2 regions of the Actinoplanes sp. 13 genome follow, and region 2 is predicted to be linked to the other one. Evidence: riboswitches for the same ligand, from Rfam matches in the RefSeq annotation. Region 2 holds a riboswitch; the other holds the start of a gene.
The links. Region 2 has a riboswitch for glycine ahead of AC0NH5_RS13460 (L-serine ammonia-lyase). Riboswitches for the same ligand answer to the same signal wherever they lie in the genome.
Positions count from the first base shown of each region.

Region 1: it holds a riboswitch for glycine, as region 2 does, so the genes downstream of both, gcvP (aminomethyl-transferring glycine dehydrogenase) here and AC0NH5_RS13460 (L-serine ammonia-lyase) in region 2, are expected to answer to the same signal.

Region 1 covers NZ_JBVYOQ010000015.1:115,969-130,479, forward strand. The annotation lists gene AC0NH5_RS26535 (hypothetical protein) at 1-207, shown strand, start outside; gene AC0NH5_RS26540 (sulfite exporter TauE/SafE family protein) at 272-1,069, shown strand; gene AC0NH5_RS26545 (LysE family translocator) at 1,316-1,936, shown strand; gene AC0NH5_RS26550 (class I SAM-dependent methyltransferase) at 1,938-2,768, opposite strand; gene AC0NH5_RS26555 (DUF6226 family protein) at 2,778-3,386, opposite strand; gene AC0NH5_RS26560 (hypothetical protein) at 3,397-4,353, opposite strand; gene AC0NH5_RS26565 (class I SAM-dependent methyltransferase) at 4,652-5,275, opposite strand; gene AC0NH5_RS26570 (peptide deformylase) at 5,337-5,822, opposite strand; gene AC0NH5_RS26575 (sigma-70 family RNA polymerase sigma factor) at 5,883-6,458, opposite strand; gene AC0NH5_RS26580 (chorismate-binding protein) at 6,604-7,803, opposite strand; gene AC0NH5_RS26585 (DUF5999 family protein) at 7,925-8,125, shown strand; gene gcvP (aminomethyl-transferring glycine dehydrogenase) at 8,204-11,017, opposite strand; glycine riboswitch at 11,092-11,194, opposite strand; gene AC0NH5_RS26595 (alpha/beta fold hydrolase) at 11,269-12,042, opposite strand; gene mgrA (L-glyceraldehyde 3-phosphate reductase) at 12,159-13,154, shown strand; gene AC0NH5_RS26605 (nucleotidyltransferase domain-containing protein) at 13,309-13,986, shown strand; gene AC0NH5_RS26610 (hypothetical protein) at 14,129-14,511, opposite strand, start outside.
Region 2 covers NZ_JBVYOQ010000005.1:190,141-204,651, reverse strand. The annotation lists gene AC0NH5_RS13475 (calcium-binding protein) at 1-454, opposite strand, end outside; gene AC0NH5_RS13470 (PP2C family protein-serine/threonine phosphatase) at 614-1,777, opposite strand; gene AC0NH5_RS13465 (DUF3800 domain-containing protein) at 1,855-2,838, opposite strand; glycine riboswitch at 2,949-3,040, shown strand; glycine riboswitch at 3,041-3,130, shown strand; gene AC0NH5_RS13460 (L-serine ammonia-lyase) at 3,153-4,487, shown strand; gene AC0NH5_RS13455 (alpha/beta hydrolase) at 4,542-5,543, shown strand; gene AC0NH5_RS13450 (cadmium resistance transporter) at 5,527-6,114, opposite strand; gene AC0NH5_RS13445 (S-(hydroxymethyl)mycothiol dehydrogenase) at 6,242-7,348, shown strand; gene AC0NH5_RS13440 (MBL fold metallo-hydrolase) at 7,345-7,968, shown strand; gene AC0NH5_RS13435 (DoxX family protein) at 8,125-8,538, opposite strand; gene AC0NH5_RS13430 (dihydrofolate reductase family protein) at 8,535-9,095, opposite strand; gene AC0NH5_RS13425 (MFS transporter) at 9,304-10,503, opposite strand; gene AC0NH5_RS13420 (transcriptional regulator) at 10,584-11,552, shown strand; gene AC0NH5_RS13415 (TetR/AcrR family transcriptional regulator) at 11,562-12,131, opposite strand; gene AC0NH5_RS13410 (DUF2867 domain-containing protein) at 12,186-13,130, shown strand; gene AC0NH5_RS13405 (aminotransferase class IV) at 13,466-14,365, shown strand; gene AC0NH5_RS13400 (sulfotransferase-like domain-containing protein) at 14,360-14,511, opposite strand, start outside.

The sequences.
Region 1 (14,511 bases), on a different contig from region 2:
CTCGACCCGGTGAAGCCGGACGAGTCGCCCACCTGGGACCCGTTCCTCTACACCGCCGACGTGCTGGTGCCGCTCGTGGACCTCGGCCACGACAAGGCCTGGGACCCGGTGGGCGCCGACAAGGCCGTCACCCTGGCCGTCATGGCAGCCGGCTGGATCCTGGCCACCACGGTGGTGGCCGGCGCCGGGCGGGCCCTGCGCCGTTGAAAGTGTCGCAACAACCGCTCTCTAGGATCCCGATCATGATCCGCGCGACGCCGGCGGCCGGCAGGTGAGCTGGCAGACCGGGCTCACCGGCTTCCTGGCCGGCCTGCTGATCTCCATCGTCACCTCCCCGGTAGGCGTCTCCGGCGCCGTCTTCCTCCTCCCCGTGCAGCTGAGCGTCCTGCACGTGCCCAGCCCCGCGGTGACCCCGACCAACCTGCTCTACAACGTCGTCGCCGGCCCCGGCGCCCTCGCCAGCTACCGCCGCAACGGCCAGCTCACCGGCCCCCTGGCCAGACTCCTGGTGATCGGCACCGTCCCCGGCGTGGTCCTCGGCGCCCTCATCCGGGTCTTCGCCCTCCCCGGCGCCCAGGCCTTCCGCCTGGTCGCGGCGGCCGTCCTGCTCCCCCTCGGGCTCTGGCTCTGCGCCCGGGCCGTCCGCTCCGACGTGCCCGACCGCCCGCCGTTGTCCCGCCGGACGCTGCTGACCCTGAGCCTCGCCACCGGCACCGTGGGCGGCATCTACGGCATCGGCGGCGGCTCCGTCCTCGGCCCCCTCCTCGCCGGGCGCGGCCTCCCGATGACCCAGATAGCCCCCGCCGCCCTCGCCGCCACGTTCGTGACGTCCATCGTCGGAGCCGGCACCTACGGGGTGATCTCCCTGAGCACCGCCGGAGCGATCGCGCCCTTCTGGTACCTCGGCGTCCTGGCCGGACTGGGCGGTCTGCTGGGCGGCTACCTCGGCGCCCGCCTGCAGCCGCACCTGCCCGAGAAGCTGCTGCGCCTGCTGCTCGGTGGGCTCGCCACCGCCCTCGCCGTCCTGTACGTCATCCAGGCCTTCACCCCGTCCCCCACCACCCCCTGAACGCCCGCACCGCCGCACCGCCGAACCGCCGATGTTCGTCGCCCGGCCTGGCTCAGCTGGCACTGGCGCATGATCCCCCGGCCGGGAGGCCTGCGTGAACGCCGGCACGCCCCACCCTCTCACCGCAGCCACGGCCCACTGCGAAGGCCGTACCACCAGAGGGGTCGTCGGCGAAGCCGTCGGTTGAGGTTTCGGTGCGGCTCGCCGCACTACCTCTAAGCCATCCTAGGATGATAGGGTCCTGCTGTGGACTGGAGTACCTACGGAACGTTCCTGCTTCTGGCGATCGTCGTCGTGGTGATCCCGGGACCGGACTTCGCGGTCGTCACCGGCAACACCGTCTCGGGTGGCCGAGCGCGCGGCATGTGGGCCGCCACCGGCGTAGGAACCTCGAACGCCGTTCAGGGCACCGCCGCGGTCATCGGCCTCGGCGCCCTGATCGTCAACGCCCAGCCGGTGTTCCAGACGATCAAGTGGGCGGGCGCGGCCTACCTGATCCATCTGGGGGTGCGGGCGCTGCGATCGGCGGTGCGCGGGGACTACCCCACCACGGTGACCGAGGGCGGTCGCGGCGCGGCGATCCGGGGCTTGCGGCAGGGCTTCCTGTCCAACATCACGAACCCGAAGGTCCTGGTGTTCTACCTGGCCGTGCTGCCGCAGTTCCTCACACCGGACGCCGGGCCGGCAGCGATGCTCGGCTTCGCGCTCAGCCACGCCCTGCTGTCACTGACATATCTCCTGCTGCTGACAGCGTTCCTGCACCGCGCGCGCCGGGTGCTGTCGCGGCGCCGGGTGCGGCGCGCGATGGACACCGTGACCGGCACCGCGATGGTGTTGTTCGGCGCGCGCATAGCCACGGAAAGCTGACCTACGGACGGCGCCAGATCCGGATCTCGCTCGGCGGCAGCTGCTCGGCGAACCGCGCGTCCGGCGCCGCCTCACGCAGCAACGACCGCAGGTCCCGCTCGAAGTCGGCGAGCCGGTCCGCGAACAGGTGCGGCGCCGAGTGCGACATCGAGAACGTCCACGCCACCAGATCGTCCTCGTCGCGTAGCACGACCTGACCGGCCGGGACGATGTGCCGTTCCAGGTCCACGAAACCGGCGCCCTCGATGACCAGATCTTCCCGGTCCGGGGTGACTCCGGCGGCGATCCGGCCCTGCCCGGCCCGCCGCACCGGCCCCAGATAGCGCCGCACCAGCTCGGCGATCCGCGGGTACGGCGGCGTGGGGAACGGCAGCGGCCCGGCCGGCGCGGGCGCGTCCTTCCAATCGGCGAGGTGCACGAACGCACCGCCCGGCTCGAGCATCTCGCGCACGGTCACGGCGACCCGGGCCCGGTCCATCCAGTGGAAGGAGGAGGCGAACACCACGGCTGGGAAGACGCCCAGCCCGGCGGGCAGGTCCTCGGCCCGGGCCGGCACCCAGCGGGCGTTCCTGATCCGGCGCCGGGCGGCCTGCCGGGCGGCCTCGGCGAGCATGCCGGGGTCCGGGTCGACGCCGACGACCTCGGCGAAGTGCGGCGCCAGCGCGAGGGTCACGGTGCCCGGGCCGCAGCCGACGTCGAGGAGCCGCTCATGCCCGTCGACCGCCTCGCTGATCGTCTCGGCGACGCCCGGCGCATAGGGGAGGCGGCCCCGCGGGTAGTGCGCGGCCGTCCCGGCGAACAGAGTCTCGTCCCACTGCCAGCCGACAATCACCCCACCAGGTTACTGAGCCAGCCAGCTCTGCCCGACGAACGCCTCGGCGCCGGCCGGCAGGGTCACCGGGGCGCCTGCCGCGAGCCGCCGGCACAGGTCCATCATCTCGTCGTAGTCGTGGGCGTTGTGCGCTTCCCCGCCGTCCGGCCACCAGGCGGCGTGCCAGCCGGCGCCGTTCACCCGCACGTACGGGCCCTCGACCACCGAGCGCACGGTGTTGTCGATCGCCTCCAGCAGGTCGGCCGACCCCCAGTCGCAGGCGTCGCAGCCGCAGTCCGGCAGCCGGCCGATCTCCAGGCCGGGCCGGGCCGCGGCGACTCTCAGAACGTCCGGTTCACCGTCGGCCACGGTGAACGACAGCGGCAACGTGCCGGGCCGCCCCGACCGAATCTCCCAGCCGGCGCCGGTCGCCGTGACACCCACCTCAGGCAGCGAGCCGAGCACGGACGCCCACACCCGGGCCCGCTCCCGCACGATCCGGTAGCGGCCCGGGTCGGTGACCCGGGAGTACTCCTCCGCGGAGGCGTCCCGGTCGGCGTGCGGGTTGGGCCACGACGGCAGGCCCAGCCCGTGCCACCGCTGGTCCACCCGGTCCTGGATCTCGTCCCACCCTGTCACGCCACACACCCTAGGGGCGGGTGGCCCCGGCCAGGTCGATCTTCGTGGCGTTGCCCGGCGCGCTGATCGGCGCGCCGGTCGTCACCTCGATGCGGGCCGCGACCCGCGCGGTGGCGCCCTCGACGAACTGCAGCACGTCGATCTCGGCGGCGGTCAGCTGCCCGCCGTCGATCCACAGGTCGATCACGATCGGCTTGTCGGCCGGCGCCGCGCCGAGGTCGTCGCCGAGCGACGGTTCGACGGCCGTGGCGATCCGCTTGGCCTCCGCATGCGCCTCGGCAGTCGTCGACGTCACGATCAGGTGCTTGCTGTCCGCGCTGTCGCGCACCACGTCGGCGCCTTCGAGCAGGTTGGTGGCGCCGGTGGTGAACTCGGCCAGCAGCTTCTTCTGCTGCTCGGTGTCCTCCGCCGGGGCAGTGCCCAGCGCGTAGCCCGCGGCCAGGTCGGTCGCCTGCTTGAGGTCGACCGACACCCATTCGCCGTCGAACAACGCAGCCGCCTCGGGCGCCCCGCCGACGGCTTCCTTGCGCAGCTGCGCCACGTCGGCCGGGGCGGCGCCGAACTTGGCGGCCAGCTCCGACACGGGCGCCTTCGCGTAGAGCATGCCGTCGACGAACCGGATCTCGGTGCCGGTCACGCCGCCGATCGTCGCCGCGATACCGGACCGGTCGTCGTCGGCGCCCTCGCCCGCCTTGTCGTAGGCGAGCGTGAACGAGGAGTTGAACACGGTCCGCAGGGCGGTCACGTCGTCCGGGTCGGTCGTCCGGGTCGCCGCGATCAGGTCGTCGGCGTCACCGGTCAGCTTCAGCGTGAAGCCGGCCTGCTGGGCGTCGGCGAGCTGCCGGGCCGCGTCGCGCAGCTCCAGCTTCGGCTCCAGCGCCTCGATCTGCTGCTGCGCGCAGCCGCCGGCGACGGCCAGGGTGGCGACACCGGCGAGGGCACCGGCCAGGAAACGCTTCGAGCGCATGGATCCCCGTTCTCACTGTCATCCGCCGCGGTGGCGGGCGCCCACAGCGTAAAAGCCTCGATCAACCCCTTTTTTGGTACGCCCATCCGAGTCCCGTGAGCCACACGCGACCCCCTGCCGGGCCGGGCCCGGCGACGCGACCGCCGGGCGGAGCTGCCCACTCACCCGGCGTGTGAAGTTACGGCTCGATCCGCACCGCGACTTCACACGCAGGACGGGATCACGTCCCGCCGCCGCGAGCATTGCGTGTGAAGTTACGCCCACATAGCGACCCCAACTTCACACGCTCCGTTGTGGCTCAGCGGGTGAAGACGGCGCGCCATCGGCCCGGCAGGCGCGAGTCCGGCGCGTCGACCCGTTCGACCGACACCTGCCGGACCCCGTCCACCGCGAACGCGTCGATCTCCGCCCGCGACAGCGGCCAGGGCGGCCCGTCGTGGCCGTCGGCGACCGCCGCCGCCGCGAGCACCAGCAGCATCCCGCCGGGCGCCAGCAGCGTGCCGGCCGACGCGATCGCCCGCGCCCGGATCGCCGCCGGCAGCGCCTGCACATTGTTGCTCTCCACGACCAGGTCGAACGCCTGCCGCCACTCGTCCGGCGGGTTCAGCAGGTCGGCGACCACGTAGTCCACCGGCGACGACGGGTGCCGCTCGCGGGCCAGCTCGATGGCGGTCGGAGCGATGTCGAACGCCGTCGTCACGTACCCCCGTTCCGCCACGTACTCGGCGTCGCGTCCCGCGCCGCAACCCACCACCAGCGCGCGCCGCCCGTCCCCCACCGGCAGCGGGAAGGCACGCAGGTGCGCGCTCGGCCCGGCCACGTCCCACGGCACCTCGGCCCGCCCGGCCCGCGCCTCGGCGTAGAGCGTCTCGAACCATCCGGTCGGCGTGCCCGCCGCCGCGATCTCCCGATAGGAGCTCATCACGCTCCCCCCGCGCGGCGCGGCGTCGTCGCGGCAACCCGCCGCAGGTCACTGTGCATGCTCATCGCGGCAGCCTCCGCAGCTCGCGGAGGGCCTGCCGGCGTACGTCGCCGGTGAGCGTGTCGATGTAGAGCCGGCCGTCCAGGTGGTCGGTCTCGTGTTGCAGGGCCCGCGCCAGGAACCCGCTCCCGGAGATCACCAGCGGCTCGCCGTGCTGGTCGTAACCGGCCGCGGTGACCGTCATGGCCCGCTTCGTGGCGAAGCCCATGCCGGGCAGCGACAGGCATGCCTCCTCGTCGTCCTGCTCCCCGGCGAGATCCGACAGCACCGGGTTCACCAGGTGCCCGACCTCGCCGCCCACGTTGTAGGAGAACACCCGCAGACCCACCCCGATCTGGGGCGCGGCCACCCCGGCCCGGCCGGGCTCGCGGACGGTGTCCTCCAGGTCTCGGACGAGCTCACGCAGCTGGGCGTCGAAGTCGGTGACCAGGTCGGCGGGCGTGCGCAGGACCGGGTCACCGAAGAGCCGAATCGGTCGTACTGTCATGTCCGGAAGGCTAGTCGGCGCTTACCTGCCGATGCCGTCCGGCCGGGGCCCGCCGAGGCGTTACGCGAGCAGGGCCGTGCGGTCCGGGCGCAGCATCTCCCGCAGTTTGATCAGCGACCGGCGGGTCTGGCTCTTCACCACCGTCACCGGCACACCCAGTTCTTCGGCCACCTGCTCCACGCTGAGGTCGGCGAAGTAGCGCAGCAGCACGATCGCCCGGTCCCGGGCCGGCAGCCGGCCGACCGCGGCCAGCATCGTCATCCGCAGTTCGGGGCTCATCGAGTACGCCGGCTCGCGCATCCGGCCCGGCACCGACTCCGTCGAGCTGCGCCGGCGCAGGTGGTCCAGGTAGACCCGGAACAGCGCCTTCTGCGCGTACGCCGCGACGTTGTCGCTGGCGGCCACCCGGCCCCAGTTCAGGAACAGCTTGGTCAGCGTGGTCTGGGTGAGGTCCTGCGCCAGGTGCCAGTCGTGGCAGAGCTGGAACGCGGCACTGTGCAGCCGCCCGGTGCACGCCTGCGCGAACCGGGCGAAGTCGTCCCGCGCGGCGGCACCGGGCGGCGCGGTGAGGCGCATCCGGATGCCGGACGAAGTGGTCCGGACCGGGGTGTCCGGTCGATCGAGTAGTTCAAGCATGTCGCCTTCTTCAGCCAGCCACGGGGGCTCCCACTGTGGACCGTCTCGGTGCGCGCGGTGGTCAACGTACGCGTCCGGGCCGCAGCGGTGGGGGCGCCCGGTGACCTTGGCACGCAACCGGTAGAGACGGCGGCGGAAGCGGCGGTCAGAGACCGGCCAGCGCGGCCCGGATCGGGCCGACCTTCGCGGCGGCCTCGTCGACCTCGGCGTACGGGTCGCTGTCCGCGGTGATGCCACCACCGGCCCAGGTGTGCACCCGGGTGCCGTCCACAGCCACCGTCCGGATCGTCAGGCCGAGATCGAGGTGGTCGTGGCCCAGCCACCCGGCCGCACCCATGCTCACCCCGCGGCCGACCGGTTCCAGCGCGGCGATCCGGGCCAGGGCGGCAAGCTTGGGGGCGCCGGTGACGCTACCGCCGGGGCAGACGGCCCGCAGCAGTTCGGCGAGGCCGACGTCGCCGTCGAGCGGTGCGGACACGACCGACTCGGCCTGCCAGAGGCCGGACCACTCGCGGACGGCGAACAGCTCGTCCACCCGGACCGGGCCGGTGCCGGGCAGCCGGGCCAGGTCGTTGCGCTCCAGGTCGACGATCATGATGTGCTCGGCGCGTTCCTTCGGCGAGGCCAGCAGCTCGCGGAGGCCGGCCGCGGTGGCCGGGCGGGTGCCCTTGATCGGCCGGGTCGACACCCGGCCGTCCCGGACCTCGATCAGGGTCTCCGGGGAGGCGGTGGCCAGCGCCCAGCCGTCGCCGGCGAGCAGCCCGCCGTACCGGGCGCCGGACAGGGCGGCGACCCGCCGCAGCGCCGGGACCGGGTCGCCGGTGTACGCGGCGGACCCGTGCCCGACCACATTGACGATGTAGACGTCACCCCGCCCGATCGCGGCGCGCACCTCGTCGACCGCGCCGGCGTGCTCCTCGCGGGTCCAGCTCTCCCGCCACGGTCCCAGCCGCCAGGCGCCGGGCCGCCCGGTGGGCTGCCGGGCGGTGGTGTGCCCGTAGACCACGGCATAGATGTCCGGAATGCCCGCCGCTGGCGAGGGTGGCCCGACCGTTCCCCCGGCCATCACGGATCCGGCATCCGCCGACACGTAGAGTGCTGCCCCGCAAATGGCGCCATCACCGAACGTCTTTTGTTTGTCATCCGTTCGGCCAAGGTTTCGCACCGGCAGTCCGTTGGCGGCGAGAAACGCGGCGAGAAGCTCACCAGGGTCACCGGGATCACCCCGATCCCACCGAAAGGCACACAACGCGTGGTGACGGGCTTGGCAGCCCCCCGGAAAAGCCGGCGGCGGACCGACCAGAGGTCGCGGAGAGTGGTCGTTGATCTCCGTCCCGTGGACCATGTATGACGCGAACGGCCCCGCGGATCCCGTCACCGGGTTGAACCGTTGTCGTTCGATGTGAGGTAACGTCCGTCACCGACTTTGTGAACCTTCACACAGCCCCCAAACGGAGATCACGAAGATGTGTCAGCACCAAGTTCCCTGCCCACCGGCCGATGCGATCGACCGCGAGGCTGCCCGGATCATCGTCACCTTCTGCGAGCAGGGATGGAGCCTGCTCTGCAACGGCGTCATCGTCTTCGAGGACACCGGCGAACTTCTGCCGGACGGCACGATGATCGAGCCGCACCGCGGCCCGGCCGTGCACGCCCTGGCCGCCTGAGGAAACCGCCACGGAGCGTGACCGAAGCGACGCGCAGGCCGCGATCATAGACGACCACGACCTGCGCGCCCCGTCAGCTCAGTCCTCGAACGCCTCCGGCGCGGGGCACGAGCAGACCAGGTTCCGGTCCCCGTACGCCCCGTCGATGCGGCGCACCGGCGGCCAGTACTTCGCCGCCCGGTCCACGCCGCCGGGGTAACCGGCCACCGACCGCGGGTACGGGTGGTCCCACTCGTCCGCCGAGACCGCCGACGCCGTGTGCGGCGCGTTGGCCAGCGGGTTGTCGTCCTTCGGCCAGACGCCGGCCGCCACCTGGTCGATCTCGCCCTTGACGGCGATCATCGCGGCGATGAAGCGGTCCAGCTCGGCCAGGTCCTCGCTCTCGGTCGGCTCCACCATCAGCGTGCCGGCCACCGGGAACGACATCGTCGGCGCGTGGAACCCGTAGTCGATCAGCCGCTTCGCCACGTCGTCGACCGAGACGCCGGCGGCCTTGGTGATCGGCCGCAGGTCGAGGATGCACTCGTGGGCGACCAGGCCGTTGTCGCCCGCGTACAGCACCGGGTAGTGCTCGCGCAGCCGCGCCGCCACGTAGTTCGCCGCCAGCACCGCCGAGGCGGTCGCCGCGGTCAGGCCGTCCGGGCCCATCATCCGCACGTACGCCCAGGAGATCGGCAGGATGCCGGCCGAGCCGTGCGCCGCCGCCGAGACCGCGTGGTGGTCGCCGGGCTCGCGCGGGTCGCCGGGCAGGAACTCGGCCAGGTGGGCGCGGACCGCGACCGGGCCGACGCCGGGGCCACCGCCACCGTGCGGGATGCAGAACGTCTTGTGCAGGTTCAGGTGCGAGACGTCGGCGCCGAACTTGCCCGGCTTGGCGAACCCGACCAGGGCGTTCAGGTTGGCGCCGTCGACGTACACCTGGCCGCCGGCCTCGTGCACCCGCTCGCACAGCTCGGCAATCGCGGTCTCGTACACCCCGTGGGTGGACGGGTAGGTCACCATGATCGCGGCGAGCGCATCCCGGTGCTTGTCGATCTTGGCGGCCAGATCCGTCATGTCGATGTTGCCGTCCGCGTCGCAGGCGACCACGACGACCCGCATGCCGGCCATCACCGCGCTGGCGGCGTTGGTGCCGTGCGCGGACGACGGGATCAGGCACACGTCGCGGTGCGCCTCGTCCCGGGAGCGGTGATATCCGCGGATCGCCAGCAGGCCGGCCAGCTCACCCTGCGACCCGGCATTGGGCTGGACACTGACCGCGTCGTACCCGGTGATCTCGGCCAGCCACGCCTCCAGCTGCGCGACCAGGGCCTCGTAGCCCTCGGTCCGGGTGACCGGCGCGAACGGGTGCACGTTCGCGAACTCCGGCCAGGTGATCGCCTCCATCTCGGCGGTGGCGTTCAGCTTCATCGTGCAGGAGCCCAACGGGATCATGCCGCGGTCCAGCGCGTAGTCCTTGTCCGACAGCCTGCGCAGGTACCGCAGCATGCTGGTCTCGGAGTGGTGCGTGGTGAAGACCGGGTGCGTCAGGTACTCGCTGGTGCGGGCCAGCGACCGCACCTCGCTCGCGGCGGGCTCGGCCGGCGCCGCGCCGAACACCTCCAGCACGGTCGCCACGTGGGCCGCCGTGGTCGTCTCGTCGACCGACACCGACACCCGGTCGGCGCCGACCGGCAACAGATCGATGCCCCGGGCGGCGGCGGCCTCGACCATCTCGGCCGCCCGGCCCGGCACCACCACGGTGACGGTGTCGAAGAACGCCCGGTGCGCGATCTCGACGCCGGCCGCGGTCAGGCCCCCGGCGAGCGTGCGGGCGTGGTCGTGGGTGCGCTGCGCGATCGCCTTCAGGCCCTGCGGACCGTGGTAGACCGCGTACATGCTCGCCATCACGGCCAGCAGCACCTGGGCCGTACAGATGTTGCTGGTGGCCTTCTCCCGCCGGATGTGCTGCTCGCGCGTCTGCAGCGCCAGGCGGTAGGCGGGCGCGCCGTCGGCGTCCTTCGAGACGCCCACCAGGCGGCCGGGCAGCGACCGCTCCAGGCCGCCGCGCACCGCCAGATATCCGGCGTGCGGACCACCGAATCCCAGGGGTACGCCGAAACGCTGCGTCGTGCCGGCCGCGATGTCCGCACCGATCTCCCCCGGGGCGCGCAGCAGGGTCAGCGCCAGCAGGTCGGCCGCCACCGTGACCAGGGCGCCCTTCGCGTGCGCCGCCTCGACCAGCGCGGCGTGGTCGCGGACCGCGCCGGACGCACCCGGGTACTGCAGGTGCAGCCCGAAGAACTCCGCCGGCAGATCCTCGCCCGCGTCCAGGTCGACCAGCCGCACGTCGATGCCGAGCGGCTCCGCCCGGGTGCGCAGCACGGCGAGGGTCTGCGGGAACGTGTCAGCGTCCACCGCGTACACGGTGCTCTTGCTCTTCGACGCCCGCCGGGCCAGCGTCATCGCCTCCGCGACGGCGGTCGCCTCGTCCAGCATCGACGCGTTAGCGGTGGTCAGCCCGGTCAGGTCGGTGACCATGGTCTGGAAGTTCAGCAGCGCCTCCAGGCGCCCCTGGCTGATCTCCGGCTGGTACGGCGTGTACGCCGTGTACCACGCCGGGTTCTCCAGCACGTTCCGCTTGATCACCGCGGGCGTGTGGGTGCCGTAGTAGCCGAGCCCGATCATCGAGGTGGCCACCACGTTGCGGCCCGCGATCGCGCGCAGCTCGGCGATCGCCTCCTCCTCGGAGATGCCCGCCGGCAGGTCCAGCTCGCCGCGGAAGCGGATCGACGAGGGGATCGCGGCGTCCATCAGCTCGTCGAGAGAGTGATGCCCGATCGCCTTGAGCATGTGGGTCTGCTCATCCGGGTCCGGACCGATGTGACGGGAAACGAACGGCGACGATGTCATGGGCGACTCCAGGCTCGAGAAGGTCGACATGCAACCTCCCCCTCTGTCATACCCAGCTAGGCATTTCAGAGTCGCCTGCCCTCGCGGTCCTTTTGCCTGAGAGGTTCCGGGGAGGATTTGCCCCTTCGGCGCCGCACGACCGGTGATCGGCCGTATGGTCTCTCCCGCGCGGGTGTAGCCGGCAGTGTCAACCTACCAGCGGATCTTCGCCCGAGCCGCTGTGCGTGCGGTCACTGTGAGAAACGCCCGCCTCAACCGGTGGAGGCGAGCATCAGTCGCGCCGTGGTTTCCGGGTCCTCGAACATCGGCAGGTGGCCGATGCCGGGCAGCATCTCCACCCGGGCGCCGGGGACCGCCTCGTACTCGCGGGCCCGGGCCGGGTTCCACCGCGGATCGGCCGCGCCGAAGATCACCAGCGTGGGTACGGCGGTGGCGAGCGCGATGAGCCGGTCCGGGACGCTGCGCTCGGCGATGTAGTCCGTGTTCGCGCGCAGCACCGCCTGGAAATCGTCCCAGCCGATGCCCCGCAGCTCGGCCACCGCGTCGTCCGGGATCTCCACCGGGCGGGCGCACGCCGCCCGCAGCCCCTGACGGACCATCGCGTCCGTGCGGACCGCCCACAGCAGGCGCCCGAGCGGCGGGCCGGTCAGGATCCGCAGCACAGCCGGCTGCGGCAGGAACGCGTACACGCTCGGGCCGGTGCTGATCAGCGTGAGCGCGTCGACCAGGTCCGGGCGCTGCTCGGCGAGCGCGGTGGCGACGTAGCCGCCGCTGGAGTGCCCGGCCACCGCGATCGGCCCGCCACCCAGGTCGTCGAGCATTGCCGCCACCCGCCGAGCCTGGCCGGGCACGTCGAAGGAGGGCGGCGCCGGCGACCGGCCGCACCCCGGCAGATCGACCCGGATCACGTGGTGCCGGGCGGTGAGCGCCGGCACCATCGGGCTCCAGCAGCCGTTCGCAGCGCCGGAGCCGTGCAGGAGCAGCAGCGGCGGCGCGGCCGCCGGGCCGTCGTGGACCACATGCATACCGGTGATGATGCTCTCCCGGGTGCCGCCCCGTCATCGCCGAACGTCGCGCGCGGCCACGATCGGCGGCACGGCATCATGGCAGGGGCAGCGCATCCGCAGAGACGAGGAACCACGTGACGTACACCCCCGGCGACGACCGCTACCAGTCCATGACGTACCGCCGCGCCGGGCGCAGCGGCCTCCGGCTGCCCGCGCTCTCGCTCGGCCTCTGGCACAACTTCGGCGACAGCCGCCCCCTCGACCGGCAGCGCGCCATCGTGCGCCGCGCCTTCGACCTCGGCGTCACCCACTTCGACCTGGCCAACAACTACGGGCCGCCGCCGGGCAGCGCGGAGAGCAACTTCGGCCGGCTGCTCGCCGGCGACCTCAAGCCGTACCGCGACGAGCTGATCATCTCGACCAAGGCCGGTTACACGATGTGGGACGGCCCGTACGGCGACTGGGGCTCCCGCAAATACCTGGTGTCGTCGCTCGACCAGTCGCTGCAGCGCCTCGGCCTGGACTACGTCGACATCTTCTACCACCACCGGCCCGACCCGGACACCCCGCTCGAGGAGACGATGGCCGCCCTGGACGCGGTGGTCCGCTCCGGCAAGGCGCTGTACGTCGGCATCAGCAACTACAAGAGCGCCGGGGCCGCCGAGGCCGCCCGGATCCTGCGCGAACTCGGCACCCCGCTGCTGATCCACCAGCCGTCCTACTCGATCCTCAACCGCTGGATCGAGCACGACCGGCTGCTCGACACCCTGGAGGAGGCCGGCGCCGGCTGCATCGCGTTCAGCCCGCTGCAGCAGGGCCTGCTCACCGACCGCTACTTCGGTGGCATCCCGGACGACTCCCGGATCCGCACCAGCGTGTTCCTGAACGAGAGCGCGCTGGACGACCAGACCATGGGCCGTCTGCACGCCCTCAACGACATCGCGAAGCGGCGCGGCCAGTCCCTGGCGCAGATGGCCCTCGCGTGGGCCCTGCGCGACCCCCGGATGACCAGCCTGATCATCGGGGCCAGCAGCGTCGAGCAGCTGGAGTCGAACATCGCCGCCCTCGACGCCCCGCAGTTCAGCCCCGCCGAGCTTGACGAGATCGACGGCACCGTCCTCGACGTGTGAAGTTGAGGTCGCTCTGTGGGCGCAACTTCACACACACGCTCGGGACGAAGCTTGCGTGTGAAGTTGAGGTCGCTCTGTGGGCGCAACTTCACACGCAAGCTTCGGGCGGTGAAATCGGGTGCCTGGGGGCGGTCGCGCCGTACTGTCGGCAGCCGTGATCGAACTCGTGGAACGGCACACGGTGCTGGCGGTCGTGGTCGGGTCGCGGGCGTACGGACTGGACGGTCCGGGGTCCGACCACGACCGGCGCGGCGTCTACGCGGCGCCCACCCGGGCGTTCTGGAGTCTCGACAAGCCGCCGGCCCACCTGGACGGGCCGGCGGCGGAGCAGTTCTCCTGGGAGTTCGAAAGGTTCTGCGTGCTGGCGCTGCAGGCCAACCCGACCGTCCTGGAAGTGCTCTGGTCGCCGCTCGTCGAACGGGTCACCCCCGACGGGGAGGAACTGCTCGCGACCCGGGAGGCCTTCCTGTCGCGGCGGGTAGCGGAGACCTACGGCAACTACGCGCGCGACCAGCTGGCCAAGGTGGCGTCACGCCGGGAACGCACCGGCGAGATCAACCACAAGCAGGCCATGCACATGATCAGGCTGCTGCTGGCGGGCGCGCACGTGCTCCGCACCGGCCAGGTCCTCGTGGATGTCAGCCACCTGCGCGAGCAGCTGCTGGCGGTCAAGCACGGCGAGGTCCCGTGGGAGGCGGTCACCGCCTGGGCCGGCCGGCTGCTCACCGATCTGGCGGCCGCGGCCGCCGCGACCGCGCTGCCCGAGCACCCCGGCCGCGAGCGGGTGGACGCGCTGCTCGCCCACGTCCGGAAGCGGAACCTGCGGTGGTGACGGCGCTGCCTTCCGCGTCCCCGCGGCGGTCGGCTCGTTGCATGAGCTGGTGGTCCGCGCCTGTCCCGGCGGCGGCCGACCCTCAACCTCATCCTCAGGTTGATAGTGAGCTTCAGGTTGAGGGTTGCGGTGTCTGCCCAGGTCAGTCGATCGCCACCGGGACCGGCAGGCCCTGCTGCACCTCGAGGACCGCGCGTTCGCCGAGCGGCTCGGCGAGGTCCACGGTCGCGGACCGGCGAGCGCCGATCGCGGGGCAGGCCTGCGTGCCGGCGTGGGATCGGGTGGCGACGATGACGACCACCGCGTTCGGCGACTCGACTGCCGTCGCGGTGTAGTCGGCGCCGCACGGCTCGGAGGCCGGCCCGGGGCTGCCGGTGAAAGTGACAGTCATCCGGCGGCTGCCCGAGCTGGTCGCGGCGGCATCGATCGCCAGGCCGGCCGGAGTGTTGTACGGATCCCAGGACGGTGGGGTGATCCGCACCGACGCGGTCCGGGCGATCGCCGGCCGGGTGAACCGCACCTTCG
Region 2 (14,511 bases):
AGAGGGCGTCGTCGCCGGCGCCACCGTCGAGCAGGTCGGCGCCCGGGCCACCGAAGAGTTGATCGTTGCCCGGCCCGCCGGAGGCGGACAGCGCGAAGCCGGTGGCGTTGCCGACTGTGTCAGCGCCGTCGCGGAGATCGACGGCCAGGGCGGACGCGGTGGCGGGCGCACCGAGGTCGCAGGTGACCTGGGTGGGGTCATCGGCGACCTGGACGCAGCCGGCCCCGGCGGTGATGACGACGTCGTCGTCGAACGTCACGATCAGGTCCTGCGCGGTGATGCTCAGGTTGTTGACCTGCCCCGGCGCGGCGTTGAAGCGGACGCTGCCGGGGGCGACCACCACAGCGGTGGCGGTCGCTGCGGCCTGGGCCGGCAGCGCGGTGAACGCGACGCCGGCGGCGGTCACCGTGGCGATGCCACCGGCAAACCTGGTGATCCGAGTGATCTTGAACATGCAAATCCCCGTGTGATCGACTGCCGCGCGTCGGAAGCGCGGCGCGTGATCACATGAGTATCCGAAAAGTCGTCGCGTCGCGACCCCGCCCTACCGGACTCCGACTCAAAGTGGACGAACGGACGCCTCGTAGGTTCGCCGCACCGGGTCGACGGGCGGTCAGTGCCGCCGCCACTGGAGCATCGCGGCGGTGGCGTCGTCGCGGAGCTCGCCCTCCTCGTACGACACGATGGTGTGTATCAAGCGCCGCATCGTCTCCGGCGCCGAGGCGCCCTGGCGCAGCGTCTCCATCAGGAACTCGCTGAGCCGGTCCACCCCGAACAGCTCGCCGGTGACGTCCCGCGCCTCGGTGATGCCGTCGGTGTAGAAGACCAGTGTGTCGCCCGGTTCGAGCTGCTCCTCGACGACGTGCGGCGGCCGGGAGAGCATGTGGCCCAGGCCCAGCGGGAGAGTGTTGGGCGTCGGCAGCGCGGGCATGGCCCGGTCGCCGCGCAGCACCAGCTCGGCGGGGTGGCCGGCGCTGATCCGGCGGTACACGCCGGTCGGCACGTCCAGCTCGGCCAGCAGAGCGGTGACGAACGCCCCCGGGTACTGCGCGCGGATCCACTTGTCGATCGACCGGCAGGTGTCGGTCAGCGAGAGCCCCGAGCGGCGGGCGTTGCGGTACGTGTTCAGCGTCAGCGTGGTCAGCGCGCTGGCGCTGATCCCGTGGCCCACCGTGTCGAAGAGCGCGACGTGCAGCACGTCGCCGTTGGCCGCGTAGTCGAACGCGTCGCCGCCGACCTCGTAACACGGCTCGAGCACGGCCGTGATCATGGTGCCGTCGACCGCGAAGGTGAGCGGCGGCAGCTGGTTCCAGATGATCTCCGCGGCCAGTTGCATCGGCAGCCGGCGCCGGGTGTGCTCCACCGCGTCGCCGTAGAACCGCCGGCTGGCGATCAACTCGGCGACCAGGGCGGCGATCACCTCGAGGTCGTTCCGGGTGGAGACCGGCGGGTACGCCTTGACCCGCAGTTCCAGCACGCCGAGACGTTCGGCGCCGTGCAGCAGCGGCAGCCACAGCCGGCCGCCGTCGCCCTCGTCGGACCACTGCTGCTCGGCCGAGGTGAACGCGCGGCCGGCGAGGGTGTCCTCCACCGTCATCGCGCCCGGGCCGTCGAGCGTGGTGCCGCGCAGCGGATGCAGCGCCAGCTGCCCGTAGTCGACCAGCAGCACCGTCGCGGACTCCGCGTCGAGCAGTGGGGCAGCCGCCGCCAGCACCGCAGGCAGGTCCTCGGCCCGTCCACGGTGCCGCAGATCCATGAGCCGGCGAACGGCCTCCATCGACGAGAGCATCAGCACCATCTTGCCCTTCGCGGGCGCCGGAGGAAACGGCGCACCCGATCGCCTTACCGCGGCGATCATGGTTCGGCCCCGTCGCCCCCTGAGGTCGTCGTCAGCAGAGGCCGCAGCAACGCGTCGTCGATGATCTCGCGGGACCGCCGCGCAGTGCCCGCGAGCAGGTCGGCGACCTGCACCCGGGGATCGTCGCGGGAGTCCGTCATCACCAGCCCGGCCAGCGGCGACACGCCCCGCGGCATCGTAGCGGCCAACGCCTGCCCGAGCCGGGTCAGCCGGTCGGCGGTGAGCGCGCTCTGCTCGTCGTGGACCACCAGCACCTGTCGCCGCCCGCCGCTCCAGGACAGGACGGTCTCGGCGAGGGCCGGCAGCAGCGGCTCCAGCGGCGGCGGGATCGACCTGTCTTCGCGGTCCAGGCGGGCGAGGACGTCCCACACCCGCGCAGGGTCGAGCTGGTCGAGGACGGCGTCCGCCCCGTTGCCGCGCAGCACGTCGCGGGCCTGGAGGAACTGGGCCGTGGACTGCTGCAACGGCCCGCGACGTTTCATCCGCACCATGCGCACGAAGGCCCGCAGGAAGTCGTCCCAGGCGCTGCCGGCCGAGCGCCCGGCCCGGTACAGCGCGAGAGCGGCCGGGCGCTGTTCCTGCGCCAGGCGCGTGCCGGCGGTGTACGACGGCTCGGCCAGCAGCAGGTCGACGACCCGGCTGGCCAGGAAGAACTCCTTGTCGACCAGGTGCACGAACGCCCGGCCGCGCAGCGCGGTCAGGAACCACTCGAGCGCCGCGCCGGCCGCCGGCCGGCGCAGGAACTGTCCGGACTTCACCTCGTGCGGCGAGAACCGGCCGGACCCCAGCGTCGCGATCAGCTCCCCGGCCTCGGCCACACTCAGGTCGACGCTCGCGTGGGTGATCACCGGGGTGGCCGGGTCGAGCAGGTTGGTCCCGGAGAACCCGGACTCGTCACAGGCGATCTCGACGACCGGTCCGGACACCACGGCCGGCGGCGGCAGCCCGCCCTGCAGCGGCGACCGCACACCCGACCCCATGCTGCTCATGGTGGCCCCGGGCGCTTGATCCGACAACGCGATTATCCGCGGATGACTGGGTGCGGCCCCGGCCGGGTAAGCTCGGCACCGACAACTCAACACTCGCCGTTTCCGCCGCTGCGGGAGAGACCCCCTGGTGGGGGCGCCGAAGGAGCAACTTCTCTCCCAGAATCTCTCAGGCACAAAGTACCGCTGCGGCCAGGCGACTCTGGAAAGCCGGCAGTCCTGCCGCGCCCAAGGTGCAAGCCGCCCCGGCGGTGAAGCTCTCAGGCCCCATGACAGAGCGGGGGAGGCCCAGCCAAGGGAGCCTCCGCATGGCCGTGTCCGTCTTTGACCTCTTCTCGGTCGGCATCGGCCCGTCCAGCTCGCACACCGTCGGCCCGATGCGCGCCGCGCGCCTGTTCGCCGGGCACCTCGCCGGGCTGCCGGTCGCGACGGTGCGGGCCGAGCTGTTCGGGTCGCTGGGCGCCACCGGTCATGGTCACGGCACGCCCAAGGCGGTGCTGCTCGGGCTGGAGGGCTCGGACCCGCAGACCGTCGACGTGGCCACCGCTGACGAGCGGGCCGCGCGGATCCGCGACGCGGGCGTGCTGACCCTGCCGGACGGCGGCCGGACCGGCGTCGGCCTGGTGCTGCACCGGCGGCGGACGCTGCCCGGCCACCCCAACGGCATGATCTTCACCGCGCTCGCCGCCGACGGCGCCGAGCTGCTGCGCAAGACCTATTTCTCGGTCGGCGGCGGCTTCGTCGTGGATGAGAGGCCGGCTGGGGTACGAGCGGACGACACGTCCCTGCTCTACCCGTTCACCACGGGTGCCGAGCTGCTGTCGCTCACCGGGGCCACCGGCTTGTCGATCGCGCGCCTGATGCTCGCCAACGAGACGGCGTGGCGATCGCCCGAACAGATCCGTTCCGGGCTCCTGCTCCTGTGGTCGGTGATGCGCGACTGCATCGACGCGGGCCTGGACGCGGAAGGGATCCTGCCCGGCGGGCTGAAGGTGCGGCGCCGGGCGGCGGCCACCGCTCGTCAGCTGCGGGCCGCGGGCCGGCCGGCCGAGCATGCGATGGAGTGGCTCACCGCGTACGCCATGGCTGTCAATGAGGAGAACGCGGCCGGCGGCCGGGTGGTCACCGCGCCCACCAACGGCGCGGCCGGCATCATCCCGGCGGTGCTGCGGTACTACCGGGACTTCGTGCCCGGCGCGGACGACGACGGGGTGGTCCGGTTCCTGCTCACGGCGGGGGCGATCGGGCTGCTGTTCAAGGAGAACGCGTCGATCTCCGGCGCCGAGGTGGGCTGCCAGGGTGAGGTCGGCTCGGCCTGCGCGATGGCGGCGGCCGGGTTCGCCGAGGTGCTGGGCGGCACCCCGGAGCAGGTGGAGAACGCCGCGGAGATCGGGATGGAGCACAACCTGGGGCTCACCTGCGACCCGGTCGGCGGGCTGGTGCAGATCCCGTGCATCGAGCGCAACGGGATGGCGGCCGTCAAGGCGGTCACCGCGGCGCGGATGGCGCTGCGCGGCGACGGGCGGCACCACGTTTCCCTCGACAAGGTCATCAAGACCATGAAGGAGACCGGCGCCGACATGAAGGTGAAGTACAAGGAGACCGCGCGGGGCGGTCTGGCCGTCAACGTGATCGAGTGCTGAGCGGCGGCTGAGTGGCGGGACCGATTCCGTGCCGGGCCGCCGTAATCTCGCTGCATGAACCCCGCCACCCTGCGCGGCCATGCGCTCCGGGTCATCCGCCGGATGCCCCGTCCGGTCCAGCGGGCGGTCCTGGCCCGGGCCATGGGCCGGGACCTGCCGGCCGCGGCCGACTTCGTCCGGATGCTGGAGGTGGGCGGTGATCTGCCCTATCCCGGGCCCACCGACCTCGAGCTGTTCGCCCGCTTCCCCGAGCTGTCCACCGTCGAGGTCAGCGAGTTCAGCATCGGCGCCCAGCCGGCGCGGTTGTACCGCGGTCTCGGCGACGCTCGCTCGGCGCTGGTGTGGGTGCACGGCGGCGCGTTCGTCAGCGGCACGATCGCGATGGCCGAGGCGCACTGGGTCGGCCTGGCCCTCGCCGCCCGAGGCTGCTCGGTGCTCACCGTGGAATACCGCAAGGCCCTGCACGGCAGCCACTTCCCGGACGGCTCCGACGACGTCCTGGCCGGGTGGAACTGGGCGGTCGCCGACCCCGGCCGGCTCGGCGTGCCCGCCGGGCGCCTGCACCTCGGCGGTGCCAGCGCGGGCGGCAATCTGACCGCCGGGGTGGCCAAGCGCCTGCGCGACGGCGCCGGTCCGCTGCCCGCCTCGCTGCTGCTGATCTATCCGGCGCTGCACGCGGAGCTGCCGGACTGGCCGGCCTCGCAGTTCGCGATCGTCCGGGAGTTCCCGGGGGCGGGGTTCTTCTCGCCGAAGTGGGTGGCGGACATGAGCCTGCACTACGTCGGCGGGAATCCGGAACTGCTGACCGATCCGTACGCGTTCCCCGCCAACGGCGATCTCACCGGCACGCCGCCGACGCTGATCGTCAACTGCGAGGCCGACACGTTGCGGGCGTCGGGGGAGGCCTACGCCGAGCAGTTGCGGGCGGCCGGCGTCCAGGTGGACGTGCACTTCCAGGCGGACGCGGCGCACGGGTGCCTGGGTGATCCGTTCAGCGCGACCGGCGGCGCGGTCCTGGACCGGATGGCGGCGGCCCTGCTCAGCGACCCTGGATGAGGATCAGCAGACCCAGCCCGATCAGCACGATCGGCAGCAGCACATGGCCCCGGCGGCTCAGCGCCTTCGCGATCACCGGCCGGGTGGCGAAGAATCGGCCGGCGGCCACCCACACCGACACCAGGATCAGGAACACGATGACGTACGCGGTGACGGCACCGGCCCCGGCGGTGGCGAACACGGGAACGTAGACGCCGATGTTGTCACCGCCGTTGGCGAAGGTCACCGCCGCGAGCTCCAGCATCCCGGGTGCGCCGGCGCCGCTCCCGGTCTGCTCCTCGGCGTCGCCGTGGCGGTGCCGCCAGGCGCTGACGCCGGCCTTGACGCCCAGCGCCAGCGGGAGCAGCCCCAGATAGGGGATCGCCTCGTCGGGCAGGAACGTGGCGCCGAACGCGGCGGCCACCGCGACCGCCAGGATCCCCGCGAACCCGAGGTACTGCCCGGCCAGGATGGTGCGGGTGGTGTGCCGGTGGCCGGCGCCCCGCGCGAAGAACAACGCCAGGATCAGGATGTCGTCGACGTTGGTGACGGCGAACAGACCGGCCGCCTGACCGATGATGCCCAGGCTCATGACAAGCCACAGCATGGCACGGCGCGTTCCGGGCGGTGACACCCGCCGGTGATCGAGACCGGCGGCGCCGCAGTGACTATCCTGAGCGATTGATCGCTCATGTCGCCCGGCCGAGAGGAATGTCGAGATGCAGCAGGTCCGAGCCGTTGTGGCACGTGCCAAGGGCGCCCCGGTCGAGTTGGTGACGATCAACGTGCCGGATCCCGGCCCCGGTGAGGCGGTGGTGCGGATCCAGGCGTGCGGGGTGTGCCACACCGACCTGCACTACCGGGAGGGCGGCATCAACGACGACTTCCCGTTCCTGCTCGGCCACGAGGCGGCCGGCGTGGTCGAGTCCGTCGGCGACGGCGTGACCGAGGTGGCACCCGGCGACTTCGTGGTGCTGAACTGGCGTGCCGTCTGCGGACAGTGCCGGGCCTGCAAGCGCGGTGACCTGCACTACTGCTTCAACACCCACAACGCGAAGCAGAAGATGACGTTGGCCGACGGTACCGAGCTGTCACCCGCCCTCGGCATCGGCGCGTTCGCCGAGAAGACCCTGGTCGCCGCCGGGCAGTGCACCAAGGTGGATCCGTCCGCCCGGCCCGCGGCGGTCGGCCTGCTAGGCTGCGGCGTGATGGCCGGCATCGGCGCGGCGATCAACACCGGTGCGGTGACCCGCGGCAAGTCGGTGGCGGTGATCGGCTGCGGTGGCGTCGGCGTCGCCGCGATCGCCGGTGCGGCGCTGGCCGGCGCGAGCCCGATCATCGCGGTCGACATCGACGCCCGGAAACTGGAGACGGCCCGCACGATGGGCGCCACCCACCTGGTCGACTCGTCGAGGACCGACCCGGTGACGGAGATCAAGCGGATCGCCGCCGAGACGTACGAGGGTGCCGACGGCGCGGACGTGGTGATCGAGGCGGTCGGCCGTCCCGAGACGTGGAAGCAGGCGTTCTACGCCCGCGATCTGGCCGGCGTGCTGGTGCTGGTCGGCGTGCCGACACCGGAGATGAAGGTGCCCGACCTGCCACTGATCGACGTGTTCGGCCGGGGCGGCGCGCTGAAGTCCAGCTGGTACGGCGACTGCCTGCCCGGCCGCGACTTCCCGATGCTGGTGGACCTCTACAAGCAGGGCCGGCTCGACCTGGACACGTTCGTCACCGAGGAGATCGGCCTCGGCGACGTGGAAGCCGCGTTCGGCCGGATGCACGGGCACGCCGACCCGGTGCTGCGTTCGGTGGTGGTCCTGTGAGCCGCGCCCGGGTCGGCCACGGGGTGGTGTCCGGAACGTTCAGCCTGGACGGGCAGACGTTCGACGTGGACAACAACATCTGGGTGATCGGCGACGACGCGGCATGCGTGGTGATCGACGCCCCGCACGACGTGGACGCGATCCTCGCCGTCGTCGGCGACCGCCAGGTCAGCGCGATCATCTGCACCCACGCGCACGACGACCACGTCCGGGTGGCCCCCGCGCTGCGCGAACGCACCGGCGCGCCGATCCTGCTGCACCCGGGCGACCGGCCGCTGTGGGAGCTGACCCACGGCGAAGGGGTGGCCTGGGACACCGACCTCACCGACGGCGACAAGATCAAGGCGGGGGCGACCACGCTCACGGTGCTGCACACGCCGGGGCACGCGCCCGGGGCGGTCTGCCTCTACGTCGCCGAGCTGGGTGAGGTCTTCACCGGCGACACGTTGTTCAACGGTGGGCCGGGCGCGACCGGCCGGTCCTACTCGGACGCCGACCTGATCGTGGCCTCGATCCGGGAGAAGCTGTTCGCGCTCCCGGACGAGACGGTGGTCCACACCGGGCACGGCGACGACACGACGATCGGTGCGGAACGCCGGCGCCTCGACGCGCCGGCCTGACGTTCGCCGCTGAGCCGCAGCCTGCTCGGGTTGCGGCTCGCGGCGGCTCCGCTCGCGTTCTCCCGCGCCGCGCGGCCGGCTCCCGTGCTTGCATGCGGCCGACCCGCGTGCTCCCGGTGCGGCCGACCCGCTGCTCTTGTGTGGCCGGCTCTCGCGCTAGCTTCGGGTGCGTGACCGTCTGAGACTGCGCAGGGTCCCGATCGCGCCGGTCGCCGCCAGCGCCCACAGGACGAGAACCGGCTGGAAGAGCAGCCGGACGCCACGGGCGACGTCGCTGTCGAGCCCGAACCCGTCCTTCTGCTCCACGAACTGGGCGATGTTGCCCGGGAAGACGGCGACGAAGAACACCGCGGTGACGGCGCCGACGAGGCCGCGGGCCGGCTGCCGCCAGGTGGCGAGCAGGGCCAGACCGAGGATGACCTCGACGACACCGGACGCGAGGACCACGAAGTCCGGGTCGAGCGGCAGCCATGATGGCACCTGCGCCTGGAACTCCGCGCGCGCGAACGTCAGGTGCCCGGTCCCGGCGAGGAGCAGGGCGGCACCGAGCAGGACCTGAAGAACGATCACTTGACGACGCGGTAGTTCAGATAGACCACGCTGTTGCTGAACCGCCGCATGTCCTGCAACTCCAGCTCGGCCCGCAGGCCGTCGGGGTAGAACGAATGCCCGCCACCCACGATCGCCGGGCCGACGATCAGCTGGATCTCGTCGACGAGCCCGGCGCGCAGCGCGTGCGCGGCCAGCGTGGGGCCGTCGACGGTGATGTCGAGCTCCGACTCCGCCTTGAGCTTGCGGATCGCGTCCGGGTCGAAGGAGCGCTCGATCCGGGTGCGCGCCGTGACCGGCTCGGCGAGTGTCGTGGAGAAGACCACCTTGTCGACGGCCTGCCAGATCCGGGCGCACTCGACGATGAAGTCCGGCTGGTCGGGCAGCGTGTCCGCGGTCTCCCAGTAGGTCATCACCTCGTACATCCGGCGGCCGTAGAGGAAGGTGCCGAACTCGCGCATCCGATCGTTGATGAACCGGTGCGACTCCTCCTCGGGCGCGCCCCAGCCGAACTCTCCGTCCGGGTCGCTCACGAAGCCGTCCACGGACGTGATCATGGAATAGATCAGCTTTGCCATGCAGCGACGCTACCCCGACCGGTTGTGAAGTGCAACCGGTCGACGGTCAGCGTATGCGCGGCAACTCGCCCGAAGGCCAGGAACTGCCGGGCCCCACGCAGCCGGGTGGTCAGGTGTGCCTGCGTCCGAACACAGTCGAGGCATACGTCGAGCACGCCCGGCCGCCCGAGTTCGACGCGCCGCCCGGCGACAAGCCGCGGACCCGGGGTCAGGGCATCGCAGTGGGTCGACTGACGCCGGCCGGCGGCCCGGTCAGGCGGCGGGCCGCCGCTGTGAGGAGCGCGGTGGCGCCCAGCGAGGCCAGCGCCATGACCGCCATCGCGCTGCCGGCCGGGAGGATCTCACCCACGGCGCCGGCCAGGGTGGCGCCGACCGCGTGCATCGCGAGCAGGCCGGCCGAGTGGAGGCCGAGGGCCTGGCCGCGGATGTCGTCGCCGATGTCGGCCAGCAGGCGTTCCTGCAGGAGCAGCCCGGCACTGAAACCGGTCGCGGCGAGAGCGGCGGCGGCCAGGGCCAGGCCGGCCGGCAGCGGCAGTGCGAAGAGCAGGAAGGGTCCGGCCAGCAGCAGTTGCAGCGGCGTGACCAGCCACCTCCGGTGCCGGCGCGCGACGAACCGGCCGACGAGGACGTCGCCGGTCAGCATCCCGAGGGCGGTGGCCACGAACAGCGCGCCGGCCGTCGCGGGCGCGTACGGGACGAACAGCGCCTCGCAGCCGACGATCAGGCCGTTGGGCACCCACATCGCGAGGTAGGTGATGCGCCGCGCCGGTGCGCTCCACAGCCGGGCGTTGACGTGCCAGGTGCCGCGGATCGACGGGCGGCCGGTGGCGCGCGGCGCTCGGGCGGAGAGCCCGAGCCGGGCCACGACCGCGGCGACCAGGTTGAGTCCGGCGGCGAGCAGCAGCGCCTGGCGCGGCGACACCACCGTCAGCAGCAGGCCGCCCGCGGCGAACCCAGCGATCTGCATGGTGCCCACCGCGATGGTGAACGCCGACCGGCCCAGCAGGTAGTGCCCGGCCGGCAGGATCTGGTGCAGCAGTCCCCAGCGCACCCCGCCGGCGACCGAGTTGACCAGCCCGATACCGAGGACGGCGACCACGACACCCCAGGCGGGCAGCCCGGGTAGCGCCAGAATCGCGGTGCCTGCGGCGAGCAGCACGGCGATGCCGGCCGTCGCCTCCCGGGGCGGCAGCCGGTCGGCTGCGGACAACACGGTGAACAGGCCGATCACCTGCGCGAACGAGGAGCCGAACAGGCTCAGCGCGGACAGCAACGGGGAGCCGGTCGCCCCGTACACCAGGGTGGCGAGGGCCAGGCCGCTCACCGTACGCGCGGCGACCGTGGCGGAGGCGGCGGCGAACAGCGGTGTGAACTCCGGCGCGCGGAACAACTCCCGGTACGTGTTCATGACGGCAGTCTCGGCATGCCGCCGCAGCGGTCCTAGAGTTTCATGTGGAGACGAAACGTGGCACGGGACGGGGGCTTGGCGTGGGGGTGTGGCTGGTCGGCTCGGACACCCTCGCGCGGAGCCGCTTCGCGGTGTCGTCGCTGGCCGAGACGGTCGCCTGCCTGAAGATGCTGATCGGCAGGCCGGCGCCGGTCGGCGCGGGCGGGGGGACGGCGGAACACCGGGCCGCCTTCCGGGAGCGCGTCGCGGCGGACCCGTTCGCGGCGACGTTCGCCGCAGTGGCGTTCCGGCGGACCTGGATGCCGGGGTTCCTGACCGTGCCGCCGCGGCCCGGCGACCGGTCCATCGACGACGAGCTGGACAGGGTACGCGCAACCACGCCTGCCGCCTTCCTCGCTGACCTGGCCATCACCGTGCAGGGGCCGGTGCCCGAGGTGCTGACGGCGCCGGACGGCGGGGCACGGGTCGCCGGTCTGCTGTCGTGGGTCTGGCGCCGCTGCGTCGAGCCGGACTGGCCGCGGCGCAGCCGGACGTTCGAGGCCGACGTGGTGGCGCGCACGCAGCAGCTGAGCTCCGGCGGCTGGGCTGCGGCGCTGGACGGCATGCGGCCCGGCATGCGGTGGCTCGGCGACGGTCGCCTCCAGATCAACACGTACGACCACCCGCCGCGGGACCTCGCCGGTGCCGAGCTGGTCCTCGTTCCCGCGACTGCCCACCGGGGCTGGGTGGCGTCGGATCCGCAGGACAACCGGTTCGCCGTCGTCTATCCGTGCTCGGGGTTGCTCGCTCCCGCACGGGGCGGCGCGACGCCCGAGGCGCTGGCCCGGCTGCTCGGACCGGTGCGGGCCGCCGTCCTCGCCGCGCTGGACACCCCGATGAGCACCAGCCAACTGGTCGCGCTGACCGGGGCCGGGCTCGGCTCGGTCGGTGGTCACCTGCGTGTGCTGCTGGACGCCAGACTCCTCAGCCGGCGGCGGTCAGGGCGCTCGGTGCTGTACTACCGCAGCGGCACCGGCGACGACCTGGTCCGGATGCAGTCGGAGCCTTAGGGTCCGCCCTCACCGGGCCGTCAGGAGCTGGACCACGCGGTCGACGTACGCCCCGCGGTCGGCGGCGGAAGGCACCGCCCGCGGGGCGGCGTGGGTCAGCTGGCCCAGCCCGAGGTAGGCGCTGACCGCCAGCAGGCCCCGGTGCCGGGCCTCGGCCGGCGGGAGCCCGAGGGCCTCGAAGAGCGACGCGGTGTAGGCGACGCGCCGTTCGGTGACGCGCGCCAGGACTGGTGCCACGTGCGGATGTGCCGCGGTGGCGAGCATGGCGAGTTCGATCGAGTCGGCGGTGGGGAGTGCGGTGGCCTCCAGCACCGTGGACAGGAGCAGGTGCAGCTTGGCGAGCGGGTCGGGCCGGGTCTCGACCTGGGCGATCACGGCGTCGGTGTGGTCGCGTTCCCAGCGGTGCAGGGCTGCTTCGATGAGCGCGTCCCGGTTGGCGAAGTGCCAGTAGAAGCTGCCCTTCGTCGCGCCGAGGCGGGCGGCGAGGGGCTCGACGGCGACGGCGGCCAGGCCGCCGCGGCCGATCGCCTCCAGGGCCGCGGCTGTCCAGTCGTCGACAGTGAGGCGGGTCGAGGCCATGTCCATACGCTACAGTACGGAAAACATACGGGACCGTATGGAGGCCTGATCGCCATGGAGAACGTGCACGAACGTGTGATCACCGCGCCGGCCGAGGAGGTCGGGCGGCTGCTCGACCGGATCGGCTCGGTGGACGATCCGCTCTGGCCGTCGCGCAGCTGGCCGCCGATGCGGTTCGACCGCGACCTCGGCTTGGGCGCCATGGGCGGGCACGGGCCGGTGCGCTACCGGGTGACGGGCTATGAGCCGGGGCGCCGGGTGGAAGCGACCTTCGATCCGCGGATCGGCCTGGTCGGCACCCACACGTTCACGGTGGAACCGATCGATGCCGGATCCTGCCTGCTGCGGCACCGTCTGGTGGCCCGGCCGGCCGGGCTGATGCGGCTGCTGTGGCCGGCGGTCGTCCGCAGCTGCCACGACGCGGTGCTGGAGCACCTGCTGGACAACGCCGCCGGCACCCGGACGGTGCGATACCCGCTGCGGGCGCGGATGGTGGTCGCGTTCGCGCCGTCACGGGTCCGGACGGTGCCGGTGCCGGACGAGGCGGCGCTGCTGCACGAGGCGATACCAGATCCAGACCTGGCCGATGCGTACGCCGTACGCGTTCCGCCCGGGGTGAGTCCCGACCCGCAGGACTGGGCCGACCGGGTCTTCCAGGATCCGCCCGCCCTGGTCGCCGGGCTGTTGCGGCTGCGCAACGCGCTGGTGACCCCGTTCGGCATCGAACGCGGCGACCGGTCGGCGTTCGACACGGTGGCGCGCGGTGAGCGGGAGGTGCTGCTGGGCGCCGATCAGTCACACGTGCGATTCCGGGCCGGCGTGCTGGTGACGCCCGGCCGGGACTTCACGACCGTGACAGTGGCAACCCACGCCACCGGCGGCCACTACCTGCGACTGGTCCGCCTGTTCCACCCCTATGTGGTCCGTGCGATGCTCCGCCGCGCCGCCCGAACCGCGGTGTCCCCCACACACCCCGACGTCAAGCGCGTGGTGATTTAGGGCTCGGAGCGCACCCCAAGTCCCCACGCTGCCTGGTTGGCGAGCGTGCGTGGTGATTTCGGGTGCGGAGCGCACCCCAAGTCCCCACGCTGCCTGGTTGGCGAGCGTGCGTGGTGATTTCGGGTGCGGAGCGCACCTTAAGTCCCCACGGTGCGCGGTGGGGTGGGGCCGGGCACGGCAGGTCAGCCCGGCGGGCGCGGCAGCGCCGTGCGTGGCAGGCCGGTCGCGGTGACGCTACGGGACCGGTGATGGGTCGTACCACAAGAAGGGCTGATCAGCAGAAAGCGCGTCGCGGGGCGTGCGACGGCGGCGGGCCGCGGTTTTATGATCGAGCGATGCTCCAGGTCTATGACGAGCGCAACGCCGACGTCAAGTATTGGGTCAACGGCGCGCTGCTGCACCGTGACCAGCCCGGACTCTCGCCGTTCGACTCGGTGGCGCAGGGTGGGGACGCGGTCTGGGAGGGGTTGCGGGTCTACCGTGGGGCGATCTTCGGGCTGACCGAGCACCTGGCGCGGCTGCGGCGGTCGGCGACGGCGCTGAACTTCGCGGAGATCCCGGGCGATGCGGTGATCATCGACGCGATCCGGGAGACGCTGCGGGCGAACGACATGAGCGACGGGGTGCACATCCGGCTCACGCTGACCCGGGGCGTGAAGGTGACCAGTGGGATGGATCCGCGCCTCAACCAGGCGGGTCCGACTCTGATCGTGCTGGCGGAGCACAAGGCGCCGGTGTACGACACCGGTGGCCTGCGGCTGGTGACGGCGAGTGTCCGGCGGCCGTCGCCGGATGTGCTGGATCCGAAGATTCACCACAACAACCTGCTGAACTCGATCCTCGCCAAGATCGAGGCGAACGTTGCCGGGGCGGACGACGCGCTGATGCTGGACGCGCGAGGGTTCGTGGCGGAGACGAACGCGACTCACCTGTTCGTGGTCAGCGGCCCGGCGCTGATCACCCCGACCACGGCGGCGTGCCCGGAAGGGATCACCCGGCAGACGGTGTTGGACCTGGCGGCGGTCCATCAGATCCCGGCGGTGGTGCGGGATGTGTCGCTGACCGAGATGTACGCGGCCGACGAGGTCTTCTGCACCGGCACGATGGGGGAGATCGCCGGGGTGACCACGATCGACGGACGCGTGATCGGGAACGGTCAGGTAGGGCCGTTGACGAAGCGACTCGCGGCGATCTATCAGGAGCACGCGAGGTTCCACGGGGTGCCGGTGCTATAGCCGGTGCCGGGCCAGCTCGGCGTAGTACGGCTCGGCGGCGCCGACCAGCGGGCGGAGCCGGTCCGGCACGTCGGCGGGTGACGGGTCCCAGGGCGCGAAGCCGGTGGAGGCGTGCACCGCCGCGTACCAGTGCGGTGCCCACACGC